Regions from separate parts of the Bradyrhizobium sp. T-12 genome, predicted to be linked through region 1. Evidence: predicted binding sites of a transcription regulator. Region 1 holds the regulator's gene; the other holds the start of a gene.

Region 1 (7,148 bases):
TAGGTCTGGCCGTCGGCCTCGACCCAGGCATCGCCGTTGGACGCCTTCACGATCTTGTAGGGGACGAGCTTCTTGTCCTTCTCGACCATCGGGTCGTCGTAGCGGCGGCCGATGAGGCGCTTCACTGCGAAGAAGGTGCGCTCGGGATTGGTGACGGCCTGGCGCTTGGCCGGCTGGCCGACGAGGCGCTCACCGTCATCCGTGACGGCGACGATCGAAGGCGTCGTCCGCATGCCTTCGGAATTCTCGATGACTTTGGCGTTCTTGCCATCCATCACGGCGACGCACGAATTCGTGGTGCCGAGGTCGATCCCAATGACCTTTCCCATGGTCCTGATATCCTTCTTTTTGCGGCAGGTTGGCTGGGCCCAGAAGGCACCCGAACCGAAACCCCCTAAGATCAAACATTCGCGATATTGCGATGGTTGAGGCTCATATAGGAGGGGGGGAGGGGCCCGCAAGGACCGAACGCAAGTTTGAGCCGTGAAAACATTGGGTTTTGGAAGATCATATCCGGGCTCCACCGCCCTTGCGGGTGAGGAATCATTAACAGGTTCAGGCATCAGCAAGCCCCCGCTACCGCGAGCCCCGCCCGCCCTGTTGCCTCGGGCCCAAACCCGGTAAAAGGCGGGCCGGCCGGGCAGCCGCCACAGCTGCTCCGCGCGACAAAGCGGCCCGGTGGCCGACCATCGAACGGCCTCAATGTGAACCAATCAGAGTGCCCATGAAGCTGATCCGCCCCCTCGCCGCGCTCGCCCTTCTCGCCGCCTCCGCGCTTCCGGCCCTCGCCGCCGACGCCGTGTTTCCACCCGGCCTGCGCCTCGGCATGGTGCCGCTGGTCGGCCTCAACACCGCAAAAACCTTTCCGGGCTTCGAGAGTGAGGATGGCAGCGTCAAGGTGCTGATCACCGAGCTGCCGCCGGCTGCCTACGGCGAGGTCGTGAGCGCCTTCAATGCCAATCCGGCCGGAACGAACGGCGTCAAGCAGGACAAGGTCGAGACCCCCGCGGGTCTGGCCTATTTCACCACCGAAAGCGGCAAGGCCGGCGACACCCCGGTGAAGCGCTATTCGATGATCGTGCCGGGCGCCGGCTTCTCCGGCTATGTCGCGGTGCAGGTCCCCGAGAACGCGACCAAGATCTACACCGACGAGGCGGTGCGCCAGATGTTCGCGAGCGCAACCACGCGCAAGCAAGTCTCGGCGGAAGAGCAGATCGCACTGATGCCGTTCAAGATCACCGATCTCGCCGACTTCAAGGACATCCGCACGCTGGCGCCGGGCAGCAGCATCATCCTGGCCGACGGCGACGAGAGCACGGGCTATGAATCGAAGCCGTTCATGATCCTCGGCGTGATCGGCGCCACCCCGCAAGCCGCCGACGACCGCGCCCGCTTCGCCCAGGAGGCCGCGCTCCAGATCCCCGGCGTGCGCGAATCCCGTGTCACGATGTCGGAGCCGATCCGCATCAACGGCCAGCAGGGCTTCGAGACCCGGATCGACGGCGTCAGCGGCAAGGACAAGACGCCGGTGACCGTGGTGCAGTGGATCCGCTTCTCGAGCGGCGGCGCTTCGCTGCGCATCATCGCCAGCGCTCCGCGCGACCAGTGGCAAGCAGCTTTCACCCGCTTCCGCGCCGTGCGCGACGGGATCCAGCCGAAGGGCTGAAGCGCGACGGCCGCGCAAAACACTTGCTGTCATCCCCCGCATTCGCAGGGTCGACAGCGAGGTTGGGGCTGCACGCCCAACCCCTCACCAACACCGGCTGCATTTTCGGGCTTCTGTTCGCTGCCGCGCAGAACTAGGCTTCGCTCCGTTGGATCATCCTGAGGGGAGGCGAACAATGCTGGATCGACGACAAGTCTTGGCAATGCTTGGAACGACGGCGCTGGCGACTCTCGCGCCGACCGCACTGCTTGCAGCGGCATCGATCAAGCCGGACGAGACCTCGGCGCTGCTCGTGATCGACGTACAGAACTGCTTCCTGCCGGGCGGAAGCCTCGCCGTGAAGGAGGGCGAGCAGGTGGTGCCTGTCATCAACAAGATCTCGAAGGCGTTTGCGAACGTGGTGATGACGCAGGACTGGCACACGCCGGGCCACGTCTCGTTTGCCTCAGTCCATTCCGGCAAGAAGCCGTTCGAGACCGTCGACCTTCCCTACGGCAAGCAGGTGCTGTGGCCTGATCATTGCGTGCAGGGCACCGACGGCGCGGCGCTGTCCAAGGATCTCGCGATCCCGCACGCCGAGCTCATCATCCGCAAGGGCTTTCACAAGGACGTCGACAGCTATTCGGCCTTCCTCGAAGCCGACGGCAAGACCTCGACCGGCCTCGCCGGATATTTGAAGGGGCGCAAGATCAAGCGCGTCTTCGTCGCTGGCCTGGCGACGGATTTCTGCGTGGCCTGGACGGCGCTCGACGCGCGCAAGGCGGGCTTCGAAGTCTATGTGGTGGAAGACGCCTGCCGCGGCATCGACACGCAGGGCTCGCTCGTAAAGGCCTGGGCCGACATGGCCAAGGCCGGCGTGAAGCGGATTCAGTCTGCGGATATCGCGGTGGGGGCCTAGGCGTTTCGCGTCGTCATTCCGGGGCGGCTCGAAGTGCCGAACCCGGAATCTCGAGATCCTCCGGTGCGCAGTGCGCACTGGAGTTCGATGCTGCGCATCGCCCCGGAATGACAACCCAACTCAGTTCGGCGCGCCGCTCGATTCGTTGTTGTTCGCGGCGGGCGCGGGCTTCGCACCGCCCTTGGCGACGCCGACCAAGGCCGGACGCAGCACGCGATCGCCGATGGTGTAGCCGGCCTGCATGATCTGGACCACGGTGCCAGAGGGCACCGACGGATCGGGCACTTCGTACATCGCCTGGTGGAAATTCGGGTCGAACTTCTGGCCCTGCGGATCGAGCTTCTTCACGCCGTGCTTTTCCAGCGCGTTGAGCAGCGACCGCTCGGTGAGCTCGACGCCCTCGATCAGCGAGATCAGGCCGGGATCCGCCGCGGCGCGAGCCTCGGGTGGAACGGCATCGAGCGCGCGCTGGAGATTGTCGGCGATGTCGAGCACGTCGCGGGCAAAGCCGGTAATGCCGTAGAGGCGGGCGTCGGCGACTTCCTTGGTGGTGCGCTTGCGCAAATTCTCCATCTCGGCCAGCGTCCGCAGCGTGCGATCGCGCGCCTCGGCGACTTCCTTCTGCAGGCTCTCGACCGAGCCTGGCTCGGGATCGTCGGGCATGATGTAGGGCTTCGACACCACGGGCTCGCCAGTCGGCGCGGCCGCGTCTTCGGGTTGCCGGTCTCGATCGGTCATCGGCTCTTATCTCGAACTCGTTTCCAGGGATTGTTGGTCCGGATATCGTGCTTTGAGCCGCGAAAATCAAGCGGCCGTGATCGGATCGAACCCGATCAGCCCCCCAATAGGCGGCTGACGATGCGAGCGGCGTAGTCCACAGTCGGGATCACGCGGGCATAATTCAGCCGCGTCGGCCCGATCACGCCCAGGACACCGACGATGTGGCCGGCGGCATCCCGATAGGGCGAGATGATGGTGGAAGACCCCGACAGCGAAAACAGCTTGTTCTCGCTGCCGATGAAGATACGCACGCCCTCGGCCGTCTCGGCCCGGCCGAGCAGATCGATCACGCCGCGCTTGGTCTCGAGGTCGTCGAACAGCAGGCGGACCCGCTCCAGATCCTCCAGCGCGTGCAAATCCTCCAGCAGATTGGCGTGGCCGCGCACGATGAGCTGGCGGTCCTCGTTCTCGCCGCCGGACCAGCTGGCGATCCCGGCGGAAATCACCTTCTGTGCCAGCTGATCGAGCTCGGCGCGGGCCTCGCCCAACGCCGTCTCGAGCTCGAGCCGCGCTTCCGCCAGGGTCCGGCCGCGGATTCGCGCATTGAGGAAATTGCCGGCTTCGGTGATCGCCGAGGAGGGAACTCCGGGCGGCAGCGTCAGCACCCGGTTCTCGACCTGGCCGTCCTCACCGACGAGGATGACCAGCGCTTTCTCCGGTTCCAGACGGACGAATTCAATGTGCTTCAGCCGCGCATTGGATTTTGGCGTCAGCACCACCGCGGCGGCCCGGGTCAAGCCGGACAGCCGCGTCAGCGCCTGGTCCAGCGCGGCCTCGACCGAGTGGGCCTGACCGACGGATGTGAGCTGGCTCTGGATCGACTGCCGCTCGGCCTCGTTGAGGTCGCCGACCTGCATCAGGGCGTCGACGAAGAAACGCAGGCCGAGTTCCGTCGGCAGCCGGCCGGCGGAGGTGTGCGGCGCATAGATCAGGCCGAGCTGTTCCAGGTCGGCCATGACGTTGCGGACCGAGGCCGGCGACAGCGGCATCGCGATCAGGCGCGAGATATTGCGCGAGCCCACGGGCTCACCGGTCGCGAGATAACTTTCTACAATTTGACGAAAAATGTCGCGGGAACGCTCGTTGAGCTGGGCAAGGCCTGCGCGCGGCGCGATCAGATGGATCGGATCGTGATGGGCCACAGACTGTAACTCCTCTCAGATACTCATAATTTGTCTATCCCCGAGGCGTCTGACAAGCGTGGCGTTTGCGGACCCGGAATCAGGGCAGGAATCGAGAGAGGAATCGAGGGAGAAATCGGGGGATGAATAAGCCCTTGCCGCCCACCCTCACCCCACCTACAAGCACCGCCAACAGCCTTATCCCGTGAATTTTGGAGGATTTCCCATGCGGCCAAGCCGCCGTGCGCCCGATGAATTGCGCCCCGTGACGCTGGAGCGCGGCGTGGTCAAATATGCGGAAGGCTCGTGCCTGGTGAAGTTCGGCGACACCCATGTGCTCGTCACCGCCACGCTGGAAGACCGACTGCCGCCGTGGCTGAAGGGCCAGGGCCGCGGCTGGGTCACCGCCGAATACGGCATGCTGCCGCGCGCAACCTCCGAACGCACCCGCCGCGAGGCCGCCGCCGGCAAGCAGAGCGGCCGTACCGTCGAGATCCAGCGCCTGATCGGCCGCTCGCTCCGCACCATCGTCGACCTCGAAGCACTCGGCGAGCGCCAGATCACGGTCGATTGCGACGTGCTGCAGGCCGACGGCGGCACGCGCACCGCCTCGATCACCGGCGCCTGGGTCGCACTGGCCGATTGCGTCAACTGGATGAAGGCGCGCAACATGATCAAGGCCAATGTCATGCGCGACAACGTCGCCGCGATCTCCTGCGGTATCTATAACGGCACGCCGGTGCTTGATCTCGACTATGCCGAGGATTCGGAAGCCCAGACCGACGCCAATTTCGTCATGACCGGCGATGGCCGCATCATCGAGGTGCAGGGCACCGCGGAACGCGAACCGTTCACGCAGGACGAGTTCCTGAAGCTGATGGCCCTGGCGCAGAAAGGCATCGCGCGTCTGGTGGACTTGCAGAAACTGGCCGTAGCGTAGTCAATAAGCCATGCACCGCCGAATCACCGGAAAGCTGGTCATCGCCACCCACAATCCCGGCAAGCTCGCCGAGATGCGGGAGCTGCTCGCGCCCCACGGCGTCGAGGCGGTGTCGGCCGGTGAGCTCGGCCTCGCCGAGCCGGAGGAGACCGGCAACGATTTCCGCAGCAATGCCGCGATCAAGGCGATCGCGGCGGCCCAGGCGACCAGGCTTCCTGCTTTCGCCGACGATTCCGGCATCGTGGTCGACGCGCTCGACGGTGCGCCCGGCATCTACAGCGCGCGCTGGGCCGGCCCGGCCAAGGACTTCAACGCCGCGATGGCGCAGATCGAGCGCCTGCTGCAGGAGCGCGGCGCCACCACACCGGACAAGCGCAAGGCACATTTCGTCTCGGCACTCTGCGTGGCCTGGCCGGACGATCATCTCGAAGAGGTCGAGGCGCGCGTCGACGGCACGCTGGTCTGGCCGCCGCGGGGCACCGCCGGTTTCGGCTACGATCCGATGTTCTTGCCCGACGGCCACGACCGCACCTTCGGCGAGATGGAGAGCATCGAGAAGCACGGCCTGCCGCCGCTCGGTCTCGGCCTGTCGCACCGTGCCCGCGCCTTCGTGAAACTGGCGGAGATCTGCCTTGAGCCGCGCTAACGAAGCTTTTGGCGTCTACGTGCACTGGCCGTTCTGCCTGTCGAAATGTCCTTATTGCGACTTCAACAGTCATGTCCGCCACGCCCCGATCGACGAGGTGCGCTTCGCTTCCGCCTTCGCGCGCGAAATCGCAGCGACCGCCGAGCGCGCGCCCGGCCGCGAGGTCACCTCGATCTTCCTTGGCGGCGGCACACCGTCGCTGATGCAGCCCGCGACCGTCGGCGCGGTGCTCGATGCGATCGGCAAGCACTGGAGCGTGGCAGGCGACGTCGAAGTCACGCTCGAAGCCAATCCCACCAGCGTCGAAGCCACGCGCTTTGCCGGCTATCGCACCGCCGGCGTGAATCGTGTCTCACTCGGCGTGCAGGCGCTCGACGATGCCTCGCTCAAGGCGCTGGGCCGGCTGCACAGCGCGCGCGAGGCGCTCGATGCCGTCGCCATCGCGCGACGCTCGTTCGACCGTTACTCATTCGACCTGATCTATGCCCGCCCCGACCAGACGCCGGCGATGTGGGCCGATGAACTGCGTCTCGCCATCGATGAAGCGGCCGAGCATCTGTCGCTTTATCAATTGACGATCGAGGAAGGCACGCCGTTCTTCGGCCTGCACCAGGCCGGCAAATTGAAGACGCCGGATGAGGCGGTCGCGCGCGCGCTCTACGACGTCACGCAGGAAACCTGCGACAAGCTCGGCCTGCCCGCGTACGAGATTTCAAATCACGCGCGGCACGGCGCCGAGTGCCGGCACAATCTCGTGTATTGGCGCGGCGAGGAATATGCCGGCATCGGCCCCGGCGCGCACGGCCGCCTCGACATCGACGGCGTCAGGCATGCGACCGCCACCGAGAAGCGTCCCGAAGCCTGGCTGATGCGGGTCGAGACCAACGGCCATGGCGTCGTCACCGACGATCTCCTCAACAGCGAGGAGCGCGCAGACGAATTTTTGCTGATGGGGTTGCGGCTTGCCGAAGGCATCGATCCCGAGCGCTACAGAACCCTTTCCGGCCGCCGGCTCGATCCCAAACGCATCGCGCTGCTGCGCGAGGAAGGCGCGATCATTGTGGATCCGACGGGACGGCTGCGCGTGACCAGCAGCG
Region 2 (7,148 bases), on a different replicon from region 1:
CCTCAGATGGACAGCGCATCGCTCAGGTCCGTCAGGGCGATCGAGAACTCAAGTTGACCATCGACAAGAAGGTCCCGGCGTTGTTCGCGGACTTTCTTATCACCCAGCTTCCGAACCTGTTCGAGACGTTTTGCAAATCGGACAGATCCGAGGAGACCACCGGGGCTTAGCCGCCTCATGAACAACCGCGAACCAGGAGCAGCACGGCAAAAGAAAAAAGGCCCCCGCAACGTCACCGTCCCGGAAGCCTCTCTTCGTAGTTTGGCGACTAAAGAGAATCACTTCCGCGCACCATAGTCAAGAGTCTTGTGAGAGACGGCGCCGTTTCGGCGAGCAGATTTTCTTTGCCCGCATAAGGCAAAGACATGCAATCACGTGCCCCAACGACGCCCTTTGGGCGGCGCTCGTTGAAGCTTGCCCATGTGGCAACACAAGTCGCAGTATCGACCAGGCCATCGGAAAAGATCGTCCATAAATGGAAGATCTTTCAGGCCATCTGCATCGCAAGGCCGCGCCTCGGTATCTCTGAGCGTGCGCTGACGGTGCTGGATGCTCTGCTCAGCTTTCATCCCGAGACTACGCTCACGGGTGAGGGTGACCTCATCGTGTTTCCGTCAAACAATCAGCTGACGCTGCGAGCTCACGGCATGCCGGTGTCCACGTTGCGGCGTCATCTCGCTGTGCTTGTCGACGCCGGGCTCATCGTTCGCAGGGATAGTCCGAACGGCAAGCGCTACGCTCGCAAAGGCAGCGGCGGTGACATCGAGCGCGCCTTTGGCTTTGACTTGTCGCCACTCGTCGTTCGCGCCGAAGAGTTCGAGAGGCTGGCTGAGGAAATCAAAGCGGAGGCTCGTGCTATCAAACATGCGCGCGAGCGCATCACACTCTGCCGTCGTGACATCGCCAAGATGATTGCAACGGGCATCGAGGAAAACGTGCCGACCCACAGGGAATGGAAGGGGCCGGCTGATTGGGACGAGGTGCATCGGGCATTCCGTTCGATCGTCGAGACGATTCCACGCCGGGCGACCTGCCAAGAACTTGAGGCGATCGCCGACGAACTATCGCAGCTTGCCGACGACGTCCTCAATCTGCTGGAAACTCACGTCCAAGCAGCAAATATGAGCGCCAATGAGTCCCATACTGAGCGTCACTTACAGAATTCAAACCCAAACACTCTTACTGAACTTGAACCTAGCCTCCAAGAAGGCAGGGCGGCGAGTACCGAGCCGCAACCACAACCGGCGCGATTTGCGGAAGGCTCCTATCCTTTGGGTATGGTCTTGAGCGCATGTCCAGACATCGTCGACTACGCCAAGGGAGGGATTTCAAACTGGCGCGATTTCATTGCGACTGCGGCGGTCGTTCGATCCATGCTTGGCATCAGTCCCAGCGCGTGGGAGGAGGCGCAGAGCGTCATGGGGGAGACTCAGGCTGCAATTGTGGTCGGCTGCATCCTGCAGCGAGGGGAGGTCATCCGTTCAGCCGGCGGATATCTGCGGGGGCTGACGCGAAAAGCCGAGGCCGGCGAATTCTCGCTCGGGCCAATCCTAATGGCGCAGATCAACTCACGACTGCACGAAAAACGAAGGGCCTAACGGCTAGTCTAGGTAAGTGTCTCTTGGGCCCAGCGGCTCGGGCCGTCGCAGGTTTGATGTTGAGGTTCAATTTGAAGAGGTCTTGGCTAACGGACTGGGCGCGAAGGCGACAGCACCTCAAGAAACGTCAGGCCAACATTGCGTACGGGCTAATGAGCGGTGACACCCACAGATTAGATCGTATGCGCCGTCGTTTTGCAACGACCTCAAGGCGCCTGATTCGTTCGCCGCAGCGCAGCAATTATCCGCCGCCAATTAAGCCCTTCGAATCTGTCTTGGCCTTGCATCGCTGTCTTTACGTCATGGCGCGCAGCCACGGCTGGCGCCATGGCGTCGACCACCGCCGGTACGAACTGCGGAACGTCCGCTTTTGTTGCCGGCGCCAGGTAAACACCTGTTGCGGTATCAGCCCGTGTCGTCGGGCATCTCGTCGCCGCCAGCGCCCACGAGTTTTGGCCGAGTGATATGCCTCGATAATGCTGCGCCGCGCTCGAGCATAGCTCTATAAGCCGCGCGACCATGCGTCCGCGAGTCTAAACGAAATGCTCAGGTCCGAGAATTATAAGGCTAACGTTTCTCATCTGCGACCTGCCGTGTGGGTAAACAAAAACCTGATCTGACGATCAGCCAAGGCACGAAGGCAATGCGCAACGGAACCAATCGTGCCGGCCGTTTAGACGGTCCACGCCTAAAAAAGGGTAACCCCGGCATTGCTGCCAGGGTTTGTGCTGTTGGATTTTGCTCAGCGAGATCCCGGATCGGCGGTACACCGCTTGCGCGCTGCACCGCGTCCGGGACGACTCGTCGTTAGAAGTCCATGCCGCCCATGCCGCCGGCGGGGGGCATCGCGGGGCCGGCAGCGGCCTTCTTCGGCAGCTCGGCGACCATGGCTTCGGTGGTGATCAGGAGCGCTGCAACGGAGGCTGCGTTCTGGATCGCGGTGCGGACCACCTTGGTCGGGTCGATGATGCCTTTGGAGACCAGGTTGCCGTATTCGCCGGTCTGGCTGTCGAAGCCGTAGGCGTACTGGTCCTTCTCCAGGATCTTGCCGATGATCACCGAGCCGTCTTCACCGGCGTTGATCGCGATCTGGCGAGCGGGAGCCGACAGCGCCTTGCGCACGATCTCGACGCCGGTCTTCTGGTCGTCGTTCTTGGTGCGCAGGCCCTTGAGCTGCTCGGAGGCACGGAGCAGGGCGACGCCGCCGCCCGGGACGATGCCTTCCTCGACAGCCGCGCGGGTCGCATGCATCGCGTCATCAACGCGATCCTTGCGCTCCTTCACCTCGACCTCGGTCGCGCCGCCGACGCGGATCACCGCGACGCCGCCTGCGAGCTTGGCAAGACGCTCCTGGAGCTTCTCACGGTCGTAGTCCGAGGTGGTCTCCTCGATCTGCGCCTTGATCTGGGCCACGCGCGCCTCGATGTCGGCCTTCTTGCCGGCGCCATTGACGATCGTGGTGTTCTCCTTGTCGATCATCACCTTCTTGGCGCGACCGAGCATGTTGAGCGTGACGTTCTCGAGCTTGATGCCGAGATCTTCCGAGATCGCCTGGCCGCCGATCAGGATCGCGATGTCCTGCAGCATGGCCTTGCGGCGATCGCCGAAGCCCGGAGCCTTGACGGCCGCGACCTTCAGGCCGCCGCGCAGACGGTTCACAACAAGCGTGGCCAAGGCCTCGCCTTCGACGTCCTCGGCGACGATGACCAGCGGCTTGCCGGTCTGCACCACGGCCTCGAGCAGCGGCAGCAGCTCGTTCAGCGAGGAGAGCTTCTTCTCGTTGATGAGGATGTAGGCGTCGTCCATCTCAACGCGCATCTTGTCGGCGTTGGTGACGAAGTAGGGCGAGATGTAGCCGCGGTCGAACTGCATGCCCTCGACGACGTCGAGCTCGGTCTCGAGCGACTTGGCTTCCTCGACGGTGATGACACCCTCGTTGCCGACCTTCTTCATGGCGTCGGAGAGGAACTTGCCGATCTCCTGGTCGCCGTTGGCCGAGATGGTGCCGACCTGGGCGATCTCGTCGTTCGAGGTGACCTTCTTGGAGTTCTTCTGGAGGTCTGCAACCACAGCCTCGACCGCGAGGTCGATACCGCGCTTGAGGTCCATCGGGTTCATGCCGGCGGCGACCGACTTGGCGCCTTCCTTCACGATCGCCTGGGCCAGCACGGTGGCGGTGGTGGTGCCGTCGCCGGCCGCGTCAGCGGACTTCGAGGCGACTTCGCGCACCATCTGGGCGCCCATGTTCTCGAACTTGTCGTCGAGCTCGATCTCCTTGGCGACGGTGACGCCGTCCTTGGTGATGCGGGGAGCGCCGAACGACTTGTCGAGCACGACGTTGCGGCCCTTCGGACCGAGCGTGACCTTCACCGCGTTGGCGAGGACGTCGACGCCGCGCAGCATCTTGTCGCGCGCTTCAACCGAGAATTTGACTTCTTTGGCTGCCATCTGGAATTTTCCTTAAGGTGTTTGACTGGAGGGAGGAGGGAGGCTCTTAAGCCGCCTTCTTCTTGGACTCGGCGACCTCGAGAACGCCCATCACGTCGCTCTCCTTCATGATCAGCAGGTCCTGGCCGTCGATCTTGACCTCGGTGCCGGACCACTTGCCGAACAGCACGCGGTCGCCGACCTTCAGGTCGATCGGGATCAGCTTGCCAGCTTCGTCGCGGCCACCGGGGCCGACGGCGACGACTTCGCCCTGGGAGGGCTTTTCCTTGGCAGTGTCGGGAATGATGATGCCGCCAGCGGTCTTCTCTTCTGCGTCGATGCGCTTGACCACGACGCGGTCGTGAAGCGGACGGAATTTCATGCAGTCCTCCTAATATTTGCACGAGTTGAGACTTCAACCTTGTGAGCAATCGATGCCTACGAGTGCTAGCGCAGACGCAGCTGAAATAGGACGGGGCTTCTACAGGAGCAAGAGCTTCCAGCAAAAAATCACACTCAGAAGTCGTCTCTGCCAGAATCATTTATCGTAGCTAACTGGCCCGGCCGCTATTAGCGCAGTGTGAGGTTGCCCTGCTCGGCCGAGGTCTGCACGATTTCGCGGCGGATGCTCTTGGCCTGGAAGAACGCTCAGACATTGGTGCGCTCGAGAGTCTTAGTAGTTGCTAAAGCCATTCTTGGTCTCATTGACTGCTCGGATACGGCTCCGGCCGAAACGAACCCTAGCGCTGATGAACGCGCGACGTAACAGGAGTTCGCCGGGCTTGCTTCAGTGGACGGAATTCTCATCGAGTTAGCCGCGACATCCGCAACAGCCAAGGAGTGTGAACAGGTTCGGGATGCCGTCTCGTTCTAGGCAAGCCGATCTTGAAAAATAGCGCCTTTTTTCATCTCGCTCCATCGCTAACCTTGGCAGTTGACCGGAGCTGGATGAAAGCGGCCAGGGGCCGGCGGCGACCTCTTCAAGGAGCTGAACGAAACGCCCGCGCGGGAGAACTGAATCAAGACGAGATCAGCGCTCACGCAAAGTTCAATCGCGCTTCGTCCGCCCTTCTTCCGCGGTGATGCTGATGATCGTATACGCATGCTTCTCGCGTCTTATATTGCGACGAGATGGGCTTCCGGGGAGGCAACGAGATGCAACGCCCCCGGTTTCACCGCATCTTCTTCAGACCGCTCGCGAAGAGTGGGGGCGGCACACGACTGGATCGGGGGATACGCCGAGTCCGCCCCCGCATCACCTTGAGAGGATTGGTGACGCGAGTTTGAAGGTAGCAAACAAGGCGATAGCGTAGCTACTGCAACTATCTCACACCAGGATGGCTCGCATGAGGGTTGAATCGGCCGTGGCGATAGGTTGTATGCTGTTGGGTCCTCGGGTGTCCCGGCTGTGCGGAGAGAAGAAATGCCGATTGTCACGACAGCGAGCGCAAGTGACGGACAAAGAACATTGCAGACAAGACGAAAGATGTGGTTCGGAGCCTAACATCCATCAGCAACAATGCTTCGATTTTCGCCGTTAGTCGCCCCGCTCAACGCGGTCTTCAATCTCGATAGTGCGTCAGACTGACCTCTTTTTGCGCTCTGATCTTCCCCCGAGAAAGCGGACGGGTTTAAGCGGCTTTTAGCTCCATCTCGATCGGAGGGATATATCCGATGGCGGAATAGAGCCTGGTTCGATTGGAGAAGCCCGCGATGAAGGCGAAGATGTCGCGCCGGGCTTCGGCACGGGTCTGGTACTGACGATGATGAACGAGCTCGGTCTTGAGGGTGTGGAAGAACCTCTCCATCGGGGCATTGTCGTAGCAGTCGATGCGTCAGGCCCGCGGCGGTAAGGGCCGCGCGATACTCGTGTGAAGCGTACTGCACTCCGCGATCGGAATGATGGACCAATCCGGCGTCCGGCCGCTGCTGGCGAAGCGCCATCGTCAGTGCGGAGGAGACGAGTTCGACCCGCATGTGATCCGGCATCGCCCAACCGACGATCTTGCGGCTGAAGAGGTCCATGACGGCTGCCAGGTACAGCCAGTCCTCCGCCGTGGGACGTAGGTGATATCGGCCAGCCAGACCCGGTTTGGGGCCGCGGCGGTGAAGTCGCGCGCGATCAGGTTTGGTGCGATCGGCAGATTGTGGCGACTGTCGGTGGTGCGGACGCGACATGGCGGCGCCATGATCGCCCGAATGCCATGCCGTCGCATCAGCCGTTCGATCCGGCCACGGCTGGCCCACGTCCCCGCGTCCGCAGGGCGGCGTGGACTCGAGAACTGCCGCTGGCTGCTCTCGCGATGGACCTGCCGGATCTCGGCATCGGCGTCGCCTGCGTGGTGGGCCGCCACGCCGCCGATGCCGGCTCCTGCCGGAATTTGTCTATCCAGCGGCGCAGCACCGCGCAGACCGAGCTCCTTGGCGACCGATCCGATCGATCGACCACTCGATACCGCCAGTTCAACGGCCTAGCGTTTGTAGTCCTCTGTGAACCATCGAAGTTGACGTTCTGGCATTCGATACCTCCGGGCTCTCTGAGCTACTACAGGTGTCCACTTATTCGGAGGAGGTGCAGAAGTCCTATCTCACGAGCGTCAGAAAGGCGCCGATGCATCAGCCGCTCAGAGCAGCCGTCATGGATTTTGAGGTGGTGCATGATCGCGTGCTGCGCGATCACATTGGCGTTCGAGGTCATATGTCCCTGCAACTTCCTGGCCGCAGAAACGATCTCCGGGGGGCTGCTAAATAGCCCAGTCGCCAGCGAGTGATCGCCAGTTCCTTGGAGAAAGCGTTGACCAGGATCGTCCGTGAACGTACGCCGGGCTGCGCCATGACAATCGATTCATGGCGCTCACGAGTGAATACGAAGCTGGAATAGCATTCGTCGGAAAAGATCCATAACTGGTAGTTGATGCGAGGCCTCCGATAGCTCGAAGGGTACTTCGATCATAGACTGCACCAGTAGGATTGTTGGGCGAGTTGACGATAATGGATTTCGTGCGCGGTGTACCAGCGGCGCGGATTGCGTCAATATCGGAATTATATCGGGGCGGGCGGGCATCAACGAACACGGGTTTTGCGCCAGCGAGAAGAACCTGGGACGGGAATGTCGGCCGGCAG

What was found. Region 1 encodes HrcA, which represses chaperone genes, less so after heat shock. Its sites were predicted from a motif close to GTTAGCACTCNCNNNNNGNGAGTGCTAAC; they were not measured.
Region 2: AC0WRY_RS34230 (co-chaperone GroES) is a predicted target of HrcA. The motif match lies at 4,449-4,477, and genes of this name have one in related genera.

The regions. Positions count from the first base shown of each region.
Region 1 covers NZ_CM177756.1:164,579-171,726, forward strand. Annotated here, with positions in the region: gene dnaK (molecular chaperone DnaK) at 1-329, opposite strand, end outside; gene AC0WRY_RS00775 (hypothetical protein) at 725-1,666, shown strand; gene pncA (bifunctional nicotinamidase/pyrazinamidase) at 1,842-2,564, shown strand; gene grpE (nucleotide exchange factor GrpE) at 2,685-3,302, opposite strand; gene hrcA (heat-inducible transcriptional repressor HrcA) at 3,398-4,486, opposite strand; gene rph (ribonuclease PH) at 4,692-5,405, shown strand; gene rdgB (RdgB/HAM1 family non-canonical purine NTP pyrophosphatase) at 5,416-6,051, shown strand; gene hemW (radical SAM family heme chaperone HemW) at 6,038-7,148, shown strand, end outside.
Region 2 covers NZ_JBZFQJ010000002.1:2,059-9,206, forward strand. Annotated here, with positions in the region: gene repB (plasmid partitioning protein RepB) at 1-170, shown strand, start outside; gene repC (plasmid replication protein RepC) at 366-1,598, shown strand; gene groL (chaperonin GroEL) at 2,406-4,046, opposite strand; gene AC0WRY_RS34230 (co-chaperone GroES) at 4,093-4,407, opposite strand; partial or broken gene AC0WRY_RS34235 (IS3 family transposase) at 5,657-6,312, opposite strand; gene AC0WRY_RS34240 (aminotransferase class I/II-fold pyridoxal phosphate-dependent enzyme) at 6,720-6,941, opposite strand; partial or broken gene AC0WRY_RS34245 (DegT/DnrJ/EryC1/StrS family aminotransferase) at 7,013-7,148, opposite strand, start outside.